DNA from 3 places in the Nonomuraea sp. NPDC052634 genome. Region 3 is predicted to be linked to each of the others. Evidence: riboswitches for the same ligand, from Rfam matches in the RefSeq annotation. Region 3 holds a riboswitch; each other region holds the start of a gene.
What was found. Region 3 has a riboswitch for thiamine pyrophosphate ahead of AB0K67_RS19430 (cytosine permease). Riboswitches for the same ligand answer to the same signal wherever they lie in the genome.
Positions count from the first base shown of each region.

Region 1: another riboswitch for thiamine pyrophosphate. It lies ahead of AB0K67_RS08575 (FAD-dependent oxidoreductase); the one in region 3 lies ahead of AB0K67_RS19430 (cytosine permease).
Region 2: another riboswitch for thiamine pyrophosphate. It lies ahead of thiC (phosphomethylpyrimidine synthase ThiC); the one in region 3 lies ahead of AB0K67_RS19430 (cytosine permease).

Region 1 covers NZ_JBFATY010000001.1:1,909,931-1,912,187, forward strand. Annotated here, with positions in the region: gene AB0K67_RS08570 (FAD-dependent oxidoreductase) at 1-1,105, opposite strand, end outside; TPP riboswitch at 1,170-1,286, shown strand; gene AB0K67_RS08575 (FAD-dependent oxidoreductase) at 1,274-2,257, shown strand, end outside.
Region 2 covers NZ_JBFATY010000003.1:387,580-389,836, reverse strand. Annotated here, with positions in the region: gene thiC (phosphomethylpyrimidine synthase ThiC) at 1-888, opposite strand, end outside; TPP riboswitch at 881-993, opposite strand; gene AB0K67_RS17720 (hypothetical protein) at 1,124-1,435, shown strand; gene AB0K67_RS17715 (universal stress protein) at 1,446-2,257, shown strand, end outside.
Region 3 covers NZ_JBFATY010000004.1:57,303-59,559, reverse strand. Annotated here, with positions in the region: gene AB0K67_RS19430 (cytosine permease) at 1-925, opposite strand, end outside; TPP riboswitch at 915-1,031, opposite strand; gene AB0K67_RS19425 (rhodanese-like domain-containing protein) at 1,085-1,408, opposite strand; gene AB0K67_RS19420 (DNA-formamidopyrimidine glycosylase family protein) at 1,452-2,257, opposite strand, start outside.

The sequences.
Region 1 (2,257 bases), on a different contig from region 3:
CCGCTTCGATGATGCGCCGGCCCTGTACGAGATCGCGCGGCCGGTCCACGGCGAGCACCGCGGCGAGCGTGTCGCCGTCGGTGAGCCAGACGGCCGACCACTTGCCCTCGGGCTCGCCCCGGTACACGAGGCGGTCGGCCTCGGTGTGGTGTCCGGCGTACTGGAGCATGTGGCCGAACTGCTCCGACCAGAAGTACGGCACCGGGTCGTAGACCGCCTCCTCCCCCATGAGCGTCGCGGCGGCGACGTCGGGGGCGTTGAGCGCGGTGTCCCAGTGCTCGACCCTGAGGCGGGTGCCCCAGCGGCGCGACCACCACGCGGCGCAGTCGCCCACCGCGACCACGCCGGGCAGCGAGGTGCGCAGGTGCTCGTCGGTGACGACGCCGTTGTGCAGGTCGATGTCGGCGTTGGCGAGCCACTCGACGGCCGGGCGCACGCCGATGCCGGTGACGACCACGTGGGACTCGACGAACTCGCCGCCCACCAGGCGGACGCCGCCCTCCTCGACCGACTCGACCATGGTGCCGAGCCGCAGGTCGATGCCCTCGTACCAGGGGATCGTGCGGCCACCGAGCTCCATGCCGACGGCGGCGGCGAGCGGCGTCTGCGCCGCCTCGATGACCGTGACCGCGCAGCCCGCGCGCCGGGCCGCGGTGGCGACCTCCGCGCCGATCCAGCCCGCGCCGATGACCGTGACCCGCGCTCCGGGTACGAGCATCACCCGCAGCTCGTGAGCGTCGTCGAGCGTGCGCAGGACGTGCTGCGGGCCGTCGCCGGGCAACCTGATCGGGTCGGCGCCGGTGGCGATGACCAGGCCGTCGTAGGGCAGCTCGCCCTCGGTGGTCTCCACGACGCCCGCGCGCAGCGACGTGGCCGCGACGCCCGGCCGGAAGTCGATCTGGAGCGCGTCGAGGTCGGTGTCGATGAAGCTGGTGTCGGCGTCGCCCTTCAGCACCGCCTTCGACAGCGGCGGGCGATCGTAGGGGCGATGGCGCTCCTGGCCCAGCAGCGTGATGCGGCCGTCGAAGCCGCGCCCGCGCAGGGCCTCCACCGTACGCACACCCGCGAGACCCGCTCCCGCCACCACGACATGGTTCACGCTCATGACCATAACGGCGACCATAAGGGGCCGGTGCGTGCGCCCCGTACCGAGGTCGTAGGCTGTGGGCGGTAAGACGCGCGGGAGTCCGGCCGTGACCGGGCTGAGAGGAAGGCTGTGACGGGCCTTCGACCGCAAGACACCTGATCCGGATCATGCCGGCGAAGGGAGCGCATGATGGACGTGATCGTGGGCGGCGGGGTCGTCGGGCTGTCCGTGGCCTGGCGGCTCGCGTGCGAGGGACGGCCGGTCACCGTGGTCGATCCCGCGCCCGCCACCGGGGCCTCCCACGCGGCCGCCGGGATGCTGGCGCCGGTGAGCGAGGTCACCTACACCGAGGCGCCGCTGCTGCGGCTGGGCATGGCGGCGCTGAGCCGCTGGCCCGCCTTCGCCGCCGAGCTGGCCGAGGACGCCGGACTCCCCGCCGGCGAGGTCTCCGCCGCCGGTGCCTTGGCCCGCGGCCCCCGTTCGGGGCTTGGCGCGGGCGGGCTGGATCTGCGGGCCGAGGGGACGCTGGACGTCGCGTTCGGCTCCGACGACATGGCGATGCTGGACGAGCTGGCCGCGTTCATGGAGAAGCTGGACCTGCCGGTCGAACGGCTGACCGGGCGCGAGTGCCGCCGCCTGGAGCCGATGCTGGCCCCCTCCGTGCGCGGCGGGCTGCTCGCGCCCGGCGACGCCTGGGTGAACCCGCGGCGGGTGACGGCGGCGCTGCTGACCGCCCTGGAGCGGCGCGGCGTTCCGCTGGTGCGGGCGCGCGTCAGCGAGCTGGTCCGTACGAACGGCGCCGTCACGGGCGTACGCCTGTCGAAGCCCACCGGCGCACCGGCGACCGGCCTGCGTCTCGGGGCTCACCACGTCGGCGGACCGCCTGCCGCGCCGTACCCCGCCGATGCCGGCGAACGGGCCGCCGGTGACGGTGCCGAGCGGGCCTTTGACGTCGCCGGGGCCGGTGAGGCGGACGGTGCGTGGGCGGACGGGGACGTGCTGGCGGCCGACCGGGTGGTGCTGGCGGCCGGGGCGTGGAGCGGTGAGCTGGCCGACGTGCCGGTGCGTCCGGTCAAGGGCCAGATCATGCGCCTGCGCTCGCCGCAGCCGCTGCTCACCCACTGCGTACGCGGCACCGTCCACGGCTCGCCGGTCTACCTCGTCCCCCGG
Region 2 (2,257 bases), on a different contig from region 3:
GATCGAGCCGGGCCGCAGGCCGTCGCCGAGCGAGAACGACACGTCGTAGCGGGCCAGGATCTCGCACATCTCGGCGAAGTTCTCGTACAGGAAGCTCTCGCGGTGGTGCGCCAGGCACCAGGCGGCCATGATCGAGCCCCCGCGCGAGACGATGCCGGTCTTGCGGCCCACGGTGAGCGGCACGTGCGCGAGCCGCACGCCCGCGTGCACGGTCACGTAGTCCACGCCCTGCTCGCACTGCTCGATCAGGGTGTCGCGGAAGACCTCCCACGACAGCTCCTCAGGGCGGCCCTTGACCTTCTCCAGCGCCTGGTAGATCGGCACGGTGCCGACCGGGACCGGGGAGTTGCGCAGGATCCACTCGCGGGTCTCGTGGATGTCCGCGCCGGTGGACAGGTCCATGATCGTGTCGGCGCCCCAGAGGGTGGCCCACGTCATCTTCTCCACCTCCTCCTCGATGGAGGAGGTGACCGCCGAGTTGCCGATGTTGGCGTTGATCTTCACGAGGAAGTTACGCCCGATGATCATGGGTTCGGACTCGGGGTGGTTGACGTTCGCGGGGATGATGGCCCGGCCCGCGGCCACCTCCTCGCGGACGAACTCCGGCGAGACGCCCTCGCGTACCGCCACGAACTCCATCTCCTTGGTCACCAGGCCCCGGCGGGCGCAGGCGACCTGGGTGACCGGATGGCCGGCCGCCCGCCGCTCCTCGATCCACTCCGCCCGGCGGCGCGGCAGGCCCCGGCGCAAATCGGGCTCGTAGGAGGGGTCGGTGTACGGGCCCGAGGTGTCGTACAGGGTGACCGTCTTGTCGTTCGACAGGCGCACCTGGCGCATCGGGACCCGGAGTTCACCGCAGTAGATCTTGGAAAAGCGCGCGTCGCTCATCGCGCAAACTCCCTTCGCCGGCATTACCCGGAGCAGGTTCTGGCGGTCGGCGGCTCGCAGCCGTCCTCTCAGCCCGGTCTCCACCGGGCTCCCGCGTTCGGACGGCGCTGATCGTACCCACCCCCGCCAAGGTCCCAAACCCACCCGAAAAGGTTTGGGGGCACTTCTCAGCGGTACGGACCCCATCAGGGGAAACATGATGAGAATCGCCGCTGTCGCAGGACTACTCGTCGTGATGGCCGCATCCGGCGCCACCGCCGCCGCCGGGGACGGCATGCAACAGCACGAGGTCAGCCAGGAGCAGTACGACATCCTGATGGCCCAGTGCCGCTACTCCGATACCGGCAAGGCCAAGTGCCGCGCGAACGTCAGAGAGCTTTACCGCGTCGGCCGTACCGACCCCACCCTCGACTGCCGCACCTACGCCGGCGTGACCGTCTGCGGCACGCTCAAGCTCAGCGCCGCCGAGCGGGCCTGCGTCCGCGACTCCGAAGCCAAGGGGCTGTCGTTCCGGCGCGCCGAGGTGGAATGCTACGTCCAGCCCTGAGGAGCCGAGCGTGATCATCGTTGGTGTGGACGGCTCCCGCCCCGGCCTTGAGGCGGCCGGCTGGGCCGCCGCCGAGGCCGCGCTGCGCCAGGTGCCGCTGACCGTCGCCCACGTCGTGCCCGCGTGGGTGTGCGAGGAGGGCACCTCCGTCCGGTACGCCGAGGTCGCGCGGTGGATGCGCGAGAACGCGCAGTCCGTGCTGACCTCCGCCAAGGACCGCGCGCTGCGCGAGCGGCCCCAGGTCCGCGTGGAGACCGTCCTGCTCCCCGGCGATCCCCGCGCGGCGCTGGTCAAGGCGTCCGCCGAAGCCGAGCTGCTGGTCGTCGGCAGCCGCGGCCTCGGCGGCGTGCGCGGGCTGCTCGTGGGCTCCGTCGCGTACGGGGTCGTCGCGCACGCCGAGACGAACGTCGTCCTCATCCGCGACCGCGCCGCCACGCCCGGCGAGGTGGTGGTGGGCACCGACCTGTCCGCCCGCGCGGGCAAGGCGCTGGAGTTCGCCTTCGCCGAGGCCGAGCTGCGCGGGGCGCCGCTGCGGGTCGTGCAGGCGTGGGCCTGGCCCCAGCCGGGCGGCTTCGAACCCGCCGACGACGACAGCGAACAGGGTCACCTGCTGGCGTTGCAGAGCGCGCTCGTCCCGTTGCGCGCCGAACATCCCGGCGTGGAGGTGACCGCCGAGGTGGTGCACGGGCATCCTGTCGAGGTGCTGAAGGAGGCGGCGGCCGGCGCCGAGCTGCTGGTGGTGGGCTCGCGCGGGCGGGGGCAGCTCGCGGGCATGCTGCTCGGGTCGATCAGCCAGGCCATGCTGCACCATGCGCCCTGCCC
Region 3 (2,257 bases):
GGTCCACCCGCGGCATGAGGTTCTGCAGCGACATCGTGGTGGAGTAGACGTTGGCGAACGACTGGTCGGTCTCGCGCAGCACGAGGATGCCGAAGAACAGCGCGCCGAGCGGCACCGCGACGAACGGGTTGAACACCGTCGTCTGGTCGGCCAGCACGCCGTCCGCGCCCGCCAGCGCCACCGCGTAGACGCCCAGCCCCAAGCAGGCCACCTGGGCCAGCGTGTAGCCGCCGACCACGCCGGTGAACGCGGCCCGGCCCGAGCGCGAGTGCCGGGCGAAGTCGGCCGCCATCGGCACCCACGACACCGACAGCGCGATCACGTAGTCCACGGCGGCGGGGAAGGCCGTCCAGCTCCCGCCCTCGGGCGACGGGGCCTCGCGCAGGAAGAACACCGTGAACCAGATCATCGCCACGATCACGCCGACCGTGACGTAGCGGCGCAGCAGCCGGATCGAGCCGAGCGGCCAGATGGTCAGCGCCGCCGTCAGCACGCCCGCCACGATCACCCACACCTGGTACGGAACCGCCGGGAAGATCGCGCCCGCGCCCTTGGCGATCACCCAGAGCTCGAAGGCGCCCCAGCCGATCATCTGGATGATGTTCAGCACCGTGGGCACGTAGGAGATCCGGGCGCCGAACAGCCCGCGCAGCAGCACCATCGCGGGCTTGCCCGTCCGCGTGCCGGGGACGGCCGACAGGCCCACCATGGCGGTGCCGATGAGGCTGCCCACCACGGTGGCGATCAGCGCCGCCGCCAGCGTCAGCGGGGCGTTGCCCAGCGGATCGAGCAGCAGCAGGGCTCCGGAGAAGCCGAGCAGGCTGACCCCGAGATTGGCCCAGAGCGCGCCCTGATCGAGCACGCCCAGGGTCTTGGGGGCCTCTCCATCAAGGGTCAGCGGCACTTCTTCGACGCCGTGCGACATCGCACACTCCCTACGCCGGCATTACCCGGACAGGTTCAGGCGGTCGGCAGCGGATGGTTGTGCTGCCCTCTCAGCCCGGCGACCCCGAGCTCCCGCGACGATCTGTAGTTTGCGCCCCAATGATGCCTCAATGGCGACTAATTCGCCATAGTGGGCGACTTATGCCACAAAAGGCTCCTGTCCCGTCTCGCTGACCATCGGCCGCCGCGCCGCCTCCCACGACTGCATGCCGCCGCCGACGTTGACCGCCTCGCGCCCGAGCTGGTTGAGCCAGGCCGCGACCTGCAGGGAACGGCCGCCCACCCGGCACACGACGTAGATCGTGCGGTCGTCGGGGACCTCGTCCACGCGCCCCTGGATCTGCGTCATCGGGATGTGAACGGCCTGCGGCGCGTGGCCCGCCAGCCATTCCTCCTGCTCGCGGACGTCGAGCAGGTAAGCGTCTGCGGGTACGGCACTGGCCTCGATCTCAGGAACGGTCATGACTCCATCATGGCCTGCGCGAGGCGGTGCACCGGACGCCCGCCTACTTGAGCAGGCGGGACAGGCGGCGGTCGGCGAGCGGTTTGCCGCCGGTCTGGCAGGTCGGGCAGTACTGCAGCGAGGAGTCGGCGAACGACACCTCCCTGATCGTGTCGCCGCACACGTCGCAGGACTGCCCCGTACGGTTGTGCACCCGCAGCCCCGACTTCTTCTCCGCCTTGAGGTCCTTGGCCGCAAGGCCGCGAGCCCGCTCGACCGCGTCGCGCAGCGTCGTCACGATGGCCTCGTGCAGGTCGGCGATCTGCGCGTCGGTCAGCGTGGCGGCGATCTTGAACGGCGACATCTTCGCCGCGTGCAGCACCTCGTCGGAGTAGGCGTTGCCGATGCCGGCGATCACCTTCTGGTCGCGCAGCAGGCCCTTGATCTGGGTGCGCTTGCCGCCGATGATGCGCTTGAGCGCCTCGACGGTGAACGACTCGGCGAGCGGGTCGGGGCCGAGGGCGGCGATGCCCGGCACATCGTCCGGATTTTTCGTGACATAGACGGCTAGGCGCTTCTGCGTCCCCGCTTCCGTCAGCTCGAACCCCGGCGCCAGGCCCTCCTCGTCGGGCGCCAGCCGCACGCGTACGGCCAGCGGCCCCTTGCCGGGCCGCACCGGCTTCGCGCCCGACAGGTCGTCGCGCCAGCGCAGCCACCCCGCGCGCGCCAGGTGGATGACCAGGTGCAGCCCGTCGCAGTCGAGGTCGAGGAACTTGCCGTGCCTGGCCACGCCGGTCACGGTCAGCCCGTTGAGCGCGGTGACCGGCGGATCGAACGTCTTCAGCGCCTGGATGGCCACCACATCGACCC